DNA from 4 places in the Pseudomonas sp. Ors-4-3C genome. Region 1 is predicted to be linked to each of the others. Evidence: predicted binding sites of a transcription regulator. Region 1 holds the regulator's gene; each other region holds the start of a gene.
What was found. The regulator FliA, encoded in region 1, starts transcription of late flagellar genes. The targets are predictions, from matches to a motif close to CTAAAGTTTNNNNNNNNNNNGCCGNTAA.
Positions count from the first base shown of each region.

Region 1 (3,206 bases):
CTTGGCGAAGTGTTGAGCCTGGCGATCAGTCATGAACTGCCGGTCGCCTACCTGACCGACGGCCCACGGATTCCGGATGATCTGCATCTGCCGCGCCGTCATCAATTGGTCAGTCGCGCCGTCAGCGTGCAAATGCAGGAAGAACCCAGCGAAGAAGCCATGGCTGACATGTTCGCTGATATCTACCACAGCCCGACCAAGCAGGTTGGCTGAGGTAATGAACAGTTTTTGTACCTACATCGATGGTCTGCCATGCATTGTTCCGGTTGAGAACGCGCAGCCAGTAATGTGGCCTCCGTCTATGCAAGACAAGGTAAAGAAATAACATGGGCAGCATGCATCCCGTACAGGTGATCGCGGTGACCGGCGGCAAAGGTGGCGTCGGCAAGACTAACGTGTCAGTGAACTTGTCTCTGGCGCTGGCAGAGCTTGGCCGTCGGGTCATGCTGCTGGACGCCGATCTGGGGCTGGCGAACGTCGACGTTCTGCTGGGACTGACCCCCAAACGCACTTTGGCCGATGTCATCGAAGGCCGCTGTGAGCTGCGCGACGTGCTGTTGCAGGGCCCCGGCGGGATCCGCATCGTGCCGGCCGCTTCCGGCACCCAGAGCATGGTGCACCTGAGCCCGGCACAACACGCCGGTCTGATTCAGGCCTTCAGCGACATCGGCGACAACCTCGATGTGCTGGTGATCGACACCGCTGCGGGTATTGGTGACTCGGTAGTCAGTTTTGTCCGCGCCGCGCAGGAAGTGTTGCTGGTGGTCTGCGACGAGCCGACCTCGATCACCGACGCCTACGCGCTGATCAAACTGCTCAACCGCGACTACGGCATGAACCGCTTCCGCGTCCTCGCCAACATGGCGCAGAGCCCGCAGGAAGGGCGCAACCTGTTCGCCAAGTTGACCAAGGTCACGGATCGCTTCCTCGACGTCGCCTTACAATACGTCGGCGCGGTGCCGTACGACGAAAGCGTGCGCAAGGCAGTGCAGAAGCAGCGAGCGGTCTATGAAGCCTTTCCGCGTTCCAAGTGCGCGCTGGCGTTCAAGGCGATCGCGCAGAAGGTCGATACCTGGCCGCTGCCTGCCAACCCGCGCGGTCACCTGGAGTTTTTCGTCGAGCGCCTCGTGCAGCAAACGGCAGGGCCTGTGCTATGACCGCCAGCGGTATGAACTACTACAAGAAGTCGGCACGTGACGCGCAGTACGAGTTGATCGAGCGTTACGCGCCACTGGTCAAGCGCATTGCCTATCACCTGCTGGCGCGCTTGCCGGCGAGTGTGCAGGTTGAAGACCTGATTCAGGCCGGGATGATCGGCCTGCTCGAAGTCTCGACCAAATACGACGCCAGCAAAGGCGCCAGTTTCGAAACGTATGCGGGCATCCGGATCCGCGGCGCGATGCTCGACGAAGTACGCAAAGGGGACTGGGCGCCACGTTCGGTTCACCGCAACACCCGTATGGTCAGTGACGCAATTCGGGCAATTGAAGCTAAAACCGGCCGTGACGCTAAAGATCACGAGGTTGCGGCCGAACTCCAATTGAGTCTCGACGATTACTACGGGATTTTGAATGACACCCTGGGCAGCCGGCTGTTCAGTTTCGACGACCTGTTGCAGGACGGCGAACACGAAGGGCTGCACGAGGATGGCGCCAGTGCTCATCTTGAGCCGTCACGCGATCTGGAAGATGAACGCTTCCAGGCGGCGCTGGCGGACGCGATTGCCAATTTGCCGGAGCGTGAGCGACTGGTGTTGGCGCTGTACTACGACGAAGAGCTGAACCTCAAGGAGATCGGTGAAGTCCTTGGCGTCAGTGAATCGCGGGTCAGCCAGTTACACAGCCAGTGCGCGGCCCGTTTGCGGGGGCGTTTGGGGGAGTGGCGAGCGCGCTGAAGGCAGTGTGGGGACACTGCGAACGAGGCTGGTGCGGTGATGAACGGCACCGGTCTTGCTCTGTTGTGCTCCAGACAGTCTTCGAGTGCTGCGCCGATTGATTGAAGTGGCGCGTCCAGGTGCTGGGCGCGTTTAAGACTGCTTGGAGGTCGAATTGAACAAAGACATGAAAATCCTCATCGTTGATGACTTCTCAACGATGCGGCGGATCATCAAGAACCTGCTGCGGGATCTTGGGTTCACCAACACCGTCGAGGCCGACGATGGCACTACCGCCATTCCGGTGCTCAACAGCGGCAGCATCGACTTTCTGGTAACGGACTGGAACATGCCGGGCATGACCGGTATCGACTTGCTGCGCCACGTGCGTGCCGATGAAAAACTCAAGCATCTGCCCGTGCTGATGGTGACCGCAGAAGCCAAGCGCGAGCAGATCATCGAGGCTGCTCAGGCCGGTGTGAACGGCTATGTGGTCAAACCTTTCACGGCTCAGGCGTTGAAAGACAAAATCGAGAAGATTTTCGAACGCATCGGCTGATGAACGCGCGGGGGAGCTATGGAGCATAACGAATCTTCACAGGGCGATTTCGAGTCGACCCTGAAAAAACACGCGGTCGAACTGGTCGAAAGCCTTGAAAAAGGCAGGTTCGGCGACGCTGTGCAACTGATCCATGAGCTCAATCAGACCCGTGACCGCGGCCTGTATCAGGAAGTGGGCAAGCTCACACGCGAACTGCACAGTGCGATCGTCAACTTCCATATCGATCCGCACATGCCGCAGGCCGAGGAAGTGTCGCAAATCACCGACGCCACCGAACGCCTGGGCTATGTGGTCAAGCTGACCGAAGCCGCGGCCAACCGCACCATGGATCTGGTGGAAAGCGCCACGCCGGTGGTCAATGGCCTGGCTGAAGAAGCTCAGGCCTTGAGCACCGATTGGGGGCGCTTCATGCGTCGCGAAGTCGGGGCTGAAGAGTTCCGCGAACTGGCGCGCCGGGTCGACGGTTTTCTGTCACGCAGCAGCACGGACAACCGTGCGGTGTCGAGCAACCTGAACGACATCCTGCTGGCTCAGGATTACCAGGACCTCACCGGTCAGGTGATCAAGCGTGTGACCCAGTTGGTCACCGAAGTCGAAAGCAATTTGCTCAAACTCGTACTCATGGCCAGTCAGGTGGACCGCTTTGCGGGCATCGAACACGACCGTGCTGCGATGCTTGCAGAAAAAGATCCACAAAAACATCTCTCGCAGGGTGAAGGTCCGCAGATTCATGCCGATAAACGAGAAGACGTTGTGTCCGGTCAGGACGAT
Region 1 covers NZ_CM146900.1:980,936-984,141, forward strand. The annotation lists gene flhF (flagellar biosynthesis protein FlhF) at 1-213, shown strand, start outside; gene fleN (flagellar synthesis regulator FleN) at 327-1,157, shown strand; gene fliA (RNA polymerase sigma factor FliA) at 1,154-1,894, shown strand; gene ACVHNU_RS04580 (chemotaxis response regulator CheY) at 2,061-2,432, shown strand; gene ACVHNU_RS04585 (protein phosphatase CheZ) at 2,451-3,206, shown strand, end outside.

Region 2 (3,206 bases), 3.1 Mb from region 1:
CTTCGCGGTCCAGGGTGATCGATTCGATGGCGCGGTGAGCGCGCAGCATGATGGTGCCGCCCGGGGTTTCGTAGCAGCCACGGGACTTCATGCCCACGTAACGGTTTTCAACGATGTCCAAACGACCGATACCGTGTTGACCACCGATCTTGTTCAGCGTTGCCAATACGGTGGCCGGAGTCATTTCGACGCCGTCCAGGGCAACGATGTCGCCGTTGCGGTAGGTCAGTTCCAGGTATTGCGGGGTGTCAGGAGCGTTCTCCGGGGAGACGGTCCAGCGCCACATGTCTTCTTCGTGCTCGGTCCAGGTGTCTTCCAGCACGCCGCCTTCATAGGAGATGTGCAGCAGGTTGGCGTCCATCGAGTACGGAGATTTCTTCTTGCCGTGACGCTCGATCGGGATCGCGTGCTTCTCGGCGTAGTCCATCAGCTTCTCGCGGGACAGCAGGTCCCACTCACGCCATGGAGCAATGACTTTCACGCCTGGCTTGAGCGCGTAGGCACCCAGTTCGAAACGCACCTGGTCATTGCCCTTGCCGGTAGCGCCATGGGAAATGGCGTCGGCGCCGGTTTCGTTGGCGATTTCGATCAGACGTTTGGCGATCAGCGGACGTGCGATGGAGGTACCCAGCAGGTACTCGCCTTCGTAAACGGTGTTGGCGCGGAACATCGGGAACACGAAGTCACGCACGAATTCTTCGCGCAGGTCGTCGATGTAGATTTCTTTGACGCCCATGGCCTGAGCCTTGGCGCGAGCCGGCTCGACCTCTTCGCCCTGACCCAGGTCAGCGGTGAAGGTCACCACTTCACAGTTATAAGTATCCTGCAGCCACTTGAGGATCACCGAAGTGTCCAGGCCGCCGGAATACGCCAGAACGACCTTGTTTACGTCCGCCATGCCATCACTCCACGGGGTTCTACGGAAAGCCGAGGAGTCTACCGCTCAAATACGATAATTTACAGAGGCGCGACAGCTTAAGACGACAAAGCGACAGAATCTGTCGAGAGCGCGACGATGACCGGCGGGTCAGGAAGTCGCCGCGGCGTTGGCAGGCGCGCTGGCTTGTGGCGCTGGTGCGGTGGTCGGTGCCACCCGTGCCAGCTTCACGCTGACCCGGCGATTCTTCGCCCGGTTGGCCGCATTGTTGTTCGGCACCAGCGGGTATTGCTCGCCATGGAAACGCACGGTGATCTGCGATTCGGCGATGCCGTTGGCCTTGAAGAAATCGACCACCGCCAGCGCGCGACGGCGCGACAGCTCTCGGTTGGTAAGACGGTTGCCGCTGTTGTCCGAGTGGCCGTCGAGTTCGATGTGATTGACCGACGGATCGGCCTTCATGTACTCGAGCATCACTTGCAGCTTGGCCCGAGCGGCGGCGTCGAGGTCGGTACCTTCCCCCGGGAAACCGATCTGCGATTGTTTGATCTGGTCGAAATTCTGCGGCAGCAATTTCGCCACACACGTCTGGTAATCGTTGAAGGCCTTGCTGAACTTGACCGGCAGCAGGCGCACTTCCGAAACCCGGCCATCGCCGGACGCACGTCGCACCACCGGGCTGCGACCGTCCAGCAAACCGCTGATCAGCCCGCCGGCCTGGGATTGCGAACTGTTGAACAGCACGTTGCCAGTGCCGATCCTGACGCTGCCCAGGTAGATGTCGTTGCGCCCCGGTTGCCATGGCGCGGCCGCCGCAAGCAACGTCGCTGAACCGCCGCCGAGCATGGCGTTATAGGCATTGAGGCGGAATATCGCCTGTTCGCCGGCCTTGCGCACGAACTGGCCCGAGCCGAAATCGGTGATCGGCTGGGTCAGGCGGCACTCGAACTTGTCGCCCTCGACCGTCCACTCAATGTTCTCCAGACGAGTCTGGTAGGTGAGCGCCATCGCGGGGAGGCTGGCAAACACACTGAGCAAGGCTAAATATCGCTGGCGCACGGGAGGCTCCATTGGCTTCTGTAACACAAAGACCGATTCACACTATGTTTACGGCATACCTACGGGATATCGGAAGGTTCCGGCAAAACTTGATAGCGAGTGCCTGCAAGAGTCTTTTCCGGTAGCATTCCCCTCAGTTTGACCCGCCTGGAATCCCCTCATGTCCGACCGCCTGACCCTGCTGCGTCCCGACGACTGGCACATTCATCTTCGCGATGGTGCCGTGTTGACCAATACCGTTGCCGATGTAGCGCGCACCTTTGGCCGCGCCATCATCATGCCCAACCTGGTACCACCGGTGCGCAACGCCGCTGAAGCCGATGGCTATCGCCAGCGGATTCTCGCTGCCCGCCCGGCCGGCAGTCGTTTCGAACCGCTGATGGTGCTGTACCTCACCGACCGCACCCAGCCCGAAGAAATTCGTCAGGCCAAGGCCAGCGGTTTCGTGCACGCCGCCAAATTGTACCCGGCCGGCGCCACTACCAACTCCGATTCCGGGGTGACCAGCATCGACAAGATCTTCCCGGCGCTGGAAGCCATGGCCGAAGTCGGCATGCCGCTGCTGATCCACGGCGAAGTCACCCGTGGCGATGTCGACGTCTTCGACCGCGAAAAGATTTTCATCGATGAGCACATGCGCCGTGTCGTCGAGCGTTTCCCGACGCTCAAAGTGGTGTTCGAACACATCACCACCGGCGACGCCGTGCAGTTCGTCAACGAGGCTTCGGCCAACGTCGGCGCGACCATCACCGCGCATCACCTGCTGTACAACCGCAACCACATGTTGGTGGGCGGGATTCGGCCGCACTTCTATTGCCTGCCGATCCTCAAGCGTAATACCCACCAGGAAGCCCTGCTCGATGCCGCCACCAGCGGCAGCGCGAAGTTCTTCCTCGGTACCGACTCGGCGCCGCACGCCCAGCACGCCAAGGAAGCCGCCTGTGGCTGCGCCGGCTGCTACACCGCGTACGCCGCCATCGAGCTGTATGCCGAAGCCTTCGAACAGCGCAACGCGCTGGACAAGCTTGAAGCGTTCGCCAGCCTCAACGGCCCACGCTTCTACGGTCTGCCGGCCAACACCGATCGCATCACCCTGGTTCGCGAAGAATGGACCGCCCCGACCAGCCTGCCATTTGGCGAGCTGACCGTTATCCCGCTGCGCGCCGGTGAAAAACTGCGCTGGCGCCTGCTGGAGGAACACGCGTGAGTGAAGACCATTTCGACGACGAACTGGACGGTCAAGGTGGCGGCGGCGGTTCCCGTCACCCAA
Region 2 covers NZ_CM146900.1:4,220,022-4,223,227, forward strand. The annotation lists gene ACVHNU_RS18990 (argininosuccinate synthase) at 1-898, opposite strand, end outside; gene ACVHNU_RS18995 (flagellar protein MotY) at 1,028-1,936, opposite strand; gene pyrC (dihydroorotase) at 2,097-3,143, shown strand; gene rnt (ribonuclease T) at 3,140-3,206, shown strand, end outside.
Region 2: a site for FliA is predicted at 2,003-2,030, ahead of ACVHNU_RS18995 (flagellar protein MotY). Genes of this name have one in related genera too.

Region 3 (3,206 bases), 2.0 Mb from region 1:
CTGCTTCGATGGCCGCGTTGAGTGCCAGCAGGTTGGTCTGTTCGGCAATCGAGGTGATCACACTGACGATGCCGCCGATTTCCTGGGAACGCTGACCAAGGGTGTTGATCACGGTGGCAGTGGTGTTCAGTGCGCCAGCGATTTGCTCCAGCGAGGAAGAGGCCTCGTCCATCGAGGTGCGACCGATCTGGGTCTGCTGCGCGTTTTCCTGGGCCAGACGCTGGGTTGCGCCCATATTGTCGGCGATGTTCAGCGAGGTGGCGCTGAACTCTTCCACGGCGCCGGCCATGCTGGTGATTTCGCCCGACTGCTGCTCCATGCCTTCATAAGCACCACCGGACAAACCGGACAGCGCCTGGGCCCGGCTGTTGACCTCTTCCGAGGAGCGGCGGATATGCTCGACCATGGTCGACAACGCCTGGCTCATCTGGTTGAACGCGCGGGCCAATTGACCGATTTCATCGTGGCTCGACACATTCAGGCGCACGCTCAGATCACCGGCGCCCAAGGCTTCGGCCTGACGCACCAGGTCGCCCAGCGGTTGCAACTTGCTGCGCAACAGCCACATCGCCGCCCCCACCGCGATCAACATCGCCAGCAGGCTGCCGATGGCGAGTTGGGTGCCGACGCTCCAGGTCACGGCGCGGATTTCCGCTTTCGGCATGCTCGCCACCACCGACCACGGCCCGCCTTCGAACGGCACGGCGATGCTGTAGAAGTCTTCAGCGGTGTCGCTCCAGAACTCACCCTTGCCCGGTTTCGCCGCCAGACCCTTGATCACCGGAACGGCCTGATCCAGCGCTTGCACACCGGCCGGGGCGACCAGCCATTTGTTTTGCTCATCGAGCAACGCCAGCGAACCGTTCTGACCGATGCGGAAGCGCTTGAGGTTATCGAACTGGGCGTTCTGCGCGTCGGTGTAATCGAAGCCGACGAACAGCACCGCAATCACCTTGCCGCTGCCATCGCGCACCGGGGTGTATTGGGTCATATACGAGCGATCGAACAGCAAGGCACGGCCGACATAGCCCTGCCCCGCCATCAACTTCGCATAAGCCGGGTGCGCATGATCGAGCAAGGTGCCGATGGCGCGCGTACCGTCCTGCTTAGTCAGCGAGGTGCTGACCCGCACGAAGTCTTCGCCGCTGCGCACGAACAGCGTGGCGACGCCGGCCGTCATCTGCTTGAACTCGTCGACTTCCTTGAAGTTGTTGTTCAGCACTTCGCCGCCCAGGTGCAGGCCCGGGGTCTGCGTACCCGCAACTGCCACCGGCTGATCCGGGTGAATGCTCAAACCCGCGCTGAAGCGCTTCTCGAACAGCCCGCTCAGGCGCTGGGTGCTTTCGCGCAGCGTGCCGTGGAAGGTGCTCAGTTGGTCGGCCAGCAGCCGCGCCTCACTGGCGAGGTGCTCTTCACGGGTGGCGAGGTTGGCGGTATCCAGCGAACGCAGGGCAAACACCGTACTGCCGCTGATGACAATCGCCAGTATCACAGCGAGCGCAAGGCCCAGCTGCGAGGCGATCCGGGCGCGAGGTTGAGACATGGACAGCTCCTGGCCGAGCCACCGGATCCTCCTTGATCGCAGCACTTGCTCGGAAAATTCTAATAATGGGGGTGAAATCGTGGCGACCGGCACGACGGTTCCACATGCTCATTTTCGGCGGTGAAACCGAATACTTGAGTAAATAGCGGGGTTATGGCGCAAGGCCGGCATTGTGCGGGCTCGAACGTTTCAGCTCAAGCGCTTGACCAGCGGCAACGCCATGGCGCGCACTTCGCCTTGCAGGAAGTCGCTGAGGCGGCGCAAACGTTCACCTCCCGGACGGGTCTTCGGCCACACCAGGTAGTAATTCAGTCCGCTGGCGACCGCGGTCGGCCATGGCAGGCTCAGTCTTCCTTGCGCCACATCTTCGGCGACCATCAGCAAATCGCCCATCGACACCCCGTAGCCTCGGGCTGCGGCGATCATCCCCAGCTCGAGGGTATCGAACACCTGTCCGCCCTTGAGCGAGACCTGATCGGACAGGCCCATGTGCTCCAGCCAACTGCGCCAGTCGCGCCGATCCGGAGTCGGGTGCAACAGTTCGGTGGACGCCAGACGCGCAACATCCCACGGCTGGTCGTTCAACAGATTGGGCGCGCCCACCGGTATCAGCTCTTCCGGGAATAGCAGGCTGGCTTCCCAGTCCGGCGGGAAATGCCCATCACTGAGCAGCACAGCGCAGTCGAACGGCTCGTTGTTGAAGTCCACCGAATCCACGTCCATCCAGGCGCTGGTCAGTTGCACCTCGTTACCCGGTTGCAGATGGCGGAAGCGGCTGAGGCGCGCCAGCAGCCAGCGCATGGTCAGGGTAGACGGCGCTTTCATGCGCAGGATGTCGTCTTCGGCGCGCAAGGTGTTGCAGGCGCGCTCAAGGGCCGCGAAGCCGTCGCGGATTCCAGGCAACAGCATCCGCGCCGATTCCGTCAGCTGCAGGTTGCGCCCGCTGCGATGAAACAGCTTGCAAGCGAAATGCTCTTCCAGCGTCTTGATGTGCCGGCTGACTGCACTCTGGGTGATCGACAGTTCCTCGGCCGCGCGGGTGAACGAGCTGTGCCGCGCCGCCGCTTCGAATGCGCGCAGGGCATACAACGGAGGAAGACGACGGGACATTCGCAAAGCTCCTATAGCGGGTTAAGACCAACCCGGCAGGATCTTCTCATGATGAGTTTTAATCATGCCACCCATCCTTTTTATCCCTTTGTGCAAACCCTGCCAAGCGCCGAGAATCGTCGGCTCTCTGTTCCCTCTTTGAATGAGTGGTGATGACCATGCAGCATCCCGTGCGTACCGAACTCTGGGCCATCCTGCGGCTGGCCGGGCCGCTGATTGCCTCGCAGTTGGCGCACATGCTGATGGTGCTGACCGACACCCTGATGATGGCGCGCCTGAGTCCCGAAGCGCTGGCCGGTGGCGGTCTTGGCGCGGCGAGCTATTCGTTCGTGTCGATTTTCTGCATCGGCGTGATCGCGGCGGTCGGCACCCTGGTGGCGATCCGTCAGGGCGCCGGCGACATCATCGGCGCGGCACGCCTGACCCAGGCCGGGTTGTGGCTGGCGTGGCTGATGGCGCTCGGCGCCGCACTGCTGCTGTGGAACCTGAAACCGGTGTTGCTGCTGTTCGGCCAGACCGAAACCAACGTCCATGCCGCCGGGCAATTCCTCAT
Region 3 covers NZ_CM146900.1:5,306,303-5,309,508, forward strand. The annotation lists gene ACVHNU_RS24085 (methyl-accepting chemotaxis protein) at 1-1,543, opposite strand, end outside; gene ACVHNU_RS24090 (LysR substrate-binding domain-containing protein) at 1,733-2,653, opposite strand; gene ACVHNU_RS24095 (NorM family multidrug efflux MATE transporter) at 2,812-3,206, shown strand, end outside.
Region 3: a site for FliA is predicted at 1,655-1,682, ahead of ACVHNU_RS24085 (methyl-accepting chemotaxis protein). Genes of this name have one in related genera too.

Region 4 (3,206 bases), 2.7 Mb from region 1:
GCACCACCAGGCTATGTTGGCTACGAGGAGGGTGGTTATCTGACCGAAGCGGTGCGTCGCAAGCCTTACTCGGTGATCCTGCTGGATGAGGTCGAGAAGGCGCACCCGGATGTGTTCAACATCCTGCTGCAAGTGCTGGAGGACGGCCGTCTGACTGACAGTCACGGGCGCACGGTGGATTTCCGCAATACCGTGATCGTCATGACCTCGAACCTCGGTTCGTCGCAGATCCAGGAACTGGTCGGTGATCGTGAGGCCCAGCGTGCAGCGGTGATGGACGCGCTGACGTCGCACTTCCGTCCGGAGTTCATCAACCGGGTCGACGAAGTGGTGATTTTCGAGCCGCTGGCGCGGGATCAGATCGCGGGCATTACCGAGATCCAGCTGGGCCGTCTGCGCAGTCGTCTGGCCGAGCGCGAGCTGAAGCTGGAACTGAGTCCGGAAGCGATGGACAAGTTGATTGCCGTGGGTTACGACCCGGTTTATGGCGCACGTCCGCTCAAACGTGCGATCCAGCGCTGGATCGAAAACCCGTTGGCGCAGTTGATCCTGTCAGGGCATTTCCTGCCGGGCGATACGGCGACCGGCAAGGTCGTGAACGACGAAATCGTTTTCGACTGAGCGGCAAAGCCAATGAAATAAGGAAGGCCTCGCTTTGCGAGGCCTTTTTTTCGTTAGGCTGTTGAACTCTAAGGAAAAGGCTTGTAAAGTGCGCCCCGCAGTCAGTCACCCGCAGCATCTCAGCTCACTGAGCTGAAATCTGAAATAAGTTGCAAATCATTAACTTGAAAGCGATTTAGGGGGTTGACAGAGGTGTTCTAGGTTGTAGAATAGCGCGCCTCAGACACACGAACGCAGCGATGCGAACGACGTCTAAGAGCTGTAAGATTCACCGTTGTAAATTGAAATATGTAGTTCCGTGATAGCTCAGTCGGTAGAGCAAATGACTGTTAATCATTGGGTCCCAGGTTCGAGTCCTGGTCACGGAGCCAATTTCAAGCCGGGGTATAGCGCAGTCCGGTAGCGCGCCTGCTTTGGGAGCAGGATGTCAGGAGTTCGAATCCCCTTACCCCGACCATTTTTGGGTCGTTAGCTCAGTTGGTAGAGCAGTTGGCTTTTAACCAATTGGTCGTAGGTTCGAATCCCACACGACCCACCATTTTTGAAACCAGTTAGCGCTGGGATCGAATCTTAAGATCAGAGGCCAAAAGCGCTGATCGAAGAAGGCGATCTTTGAAAGGTCGCCTTTTTTTTACCGGGGTATAGCGCAGTCCGGTAGCGCGCCTGCTTTGGGAGCAGGATGTCAGGAGTTCGAATCCCCTTACCCCGACCATATTGAAAATCCTCGTATCGAAAGATACGGGGATTTTTTTTGTCCTCGCAAAAGACAATTCTCTTCAAGTCATCGTACAACTTGCCGATAGCCCGCTAACGAGAGGGGACTGCCGCTGTTCGCCCCTTCAATCTGGCCAATACAAGAATAAGGGCGTTCCTCATGTTGCTTCGTCAGTTGAATATTGCTCCACGTGCCGCACTGGGTTTTGCCCTGATCGCGGTACTGGTGGCGTTGCTTGGGGTATTTGCCTTGGGGCAGATGTCGAGCATCCGTGACAGTGAAGTTGCGGTAGAGGGCCAGTGGCTGCCGAGCATTCGCGGCGGCGACGAGATTCGTGAGTTGATGCTGCGGATCCGCACGATTTCCCTGCGCATGGCGCTTGATCAGGATCCGAAGAACATCGCGACTTACCGCAGCCAGATGGACACCCGCGACAAAGAGCTGAGCGAGAAGATCGCCGCCTACGACAAACTGGTCACGACGCCGGAAGGCCAGCAGCTCTATGACCAGTTCAAAAAAACCTTTGCCGCGTATCGCACCGGTATCGCGCAATCCTTCACCCTGGCCGATCAAGGCCAGCGTGACGCACTGACCAAACTGCTGCTGATTGATATGAAAACCGTGGTCGACGGCTCCGGCAAGCAGCTCAATGACCTGGCGGATCTGTTCGCCAGACAGGTGGCCGCTGAAAGCCAGAAATCCGCTGACCACTATCAGACCTCGCGCACCATCGTCAGTCTGTTCATCGCGCTGGCGGCGCTGGCCACGGTGGCCCTGGCCATGTTGCTCACCCGCAGCATCGTCCGTCCGCTGAGCACCGCTGTCAGCGCTGCCGAAAGCGTGGCCCGGGGCGATCTGACCCGACCGATCGAAACCCACGGCAACGATGAGGTCAGTCGTTTACTCAAGGCGCTGGCGACCATGCAGCAGAACCTGCGGGAAACGCTGCAAGGCATCAGCGGTTCGGCCACGCAACTGGCCACCGCTGCTGATGAGCTGAATGCGGTGACGCTCGGCAGCACACAAGGCCTGCAACAGCAGAGCAACGAAATCGAACAGGCCGCCACGGCGGTCAATGAAATGACCACGGCCGTTGAAGAAGTCGCTCGCAATGCCGTGTCGACGTCCGATGCCACCCGTCAATCCAGTGAGTCGGCGCAACTGGGACAGGCGCGGGTCAGCGACACCGCATCGGCCATCAATGCGCTGGCCAGCGACGTGCAGCACACCGGCGAGTTGGTGCAATCGCTGGCCAACCAGTCACAGGACATCGGCAAAGTGCTGGATGTGATCCGTGCCATTGCCGAGCAGACCAACCTGCTTGCGCTCAACGCCGCCATCGAGGCGGCCCGCGCAGGGGAGAGCGGACGAGGTTTTGCGGTGGTCGCCGATGAAGTGCGGGCGCTGGCCTATCGCACCCAGCAATCGACGCAGGAGATCGAGCAGATGGTGCAGGGCATGCGCAGTGGTTCAAGCCTGGCGCTGGATTCGATGCAGGCCAGCGCTGCACGGGCCACGACCACGCTGGCGTTGGCCGAGCGCGCCGGGGAGGCGCTGGAAACCATCACCGCGTCAGTGCATGAGATTCATGAGCGCAATCTGGTGATCGCCAGTGCCGCCGAAGAGCAGGCGCAAGTTGCGCGGGAAGTGGATCGTAACCTGGTGAACATTCGCGACCTGTCGGTCCGTTCGGCAGCGGGCGCCGATCAGACCCGCGCGTCGAGTCACGAACTGTCGCAACTGGCCAACGCGCTGCAAGGCATGGTGCGGCGCTTCCAGCTCTGATGAACAGAGATCGATTTTAGGGGTGAGCTGGATTTGTGAGCTGCGCAAAACAATGTGGGAGCGGGCTTGCCCGCGAAAGCGGTGT
Region 4 covers NZ_CM146900.1:4,586,030-4,589,235, reverse strand. The annotation lists gene clpB (ATP-dependent chaperone ClpB) at 1-621, shown strand, start outside; tRNA gene ACVHNU_RS20695 (tRNA-Asn) at 917-992, shown strand; tRNA gene ACVHNU_RS20690 (tRNA-Pro) at 1,002-1,078, shown strand; tRNA gene ACVHNU_RS20685 (tRNA-Lys) at 1,084-1,159, shown strand; tRNA gene ACVHNU_RS20680 (tRNA-Pro) at 1,257-1,333, shown strand; gene ACVHNU_RS20675 (methyl-accepting chemotaxis protein) at 1,496-3,121, shown strand.
Region 4: a site for FliA is predicted at 1,397-1,424, ahead of ACVHNU_RS20675 (methyl-accepting chemotaxis protein). Genes of this name have one in related genera too.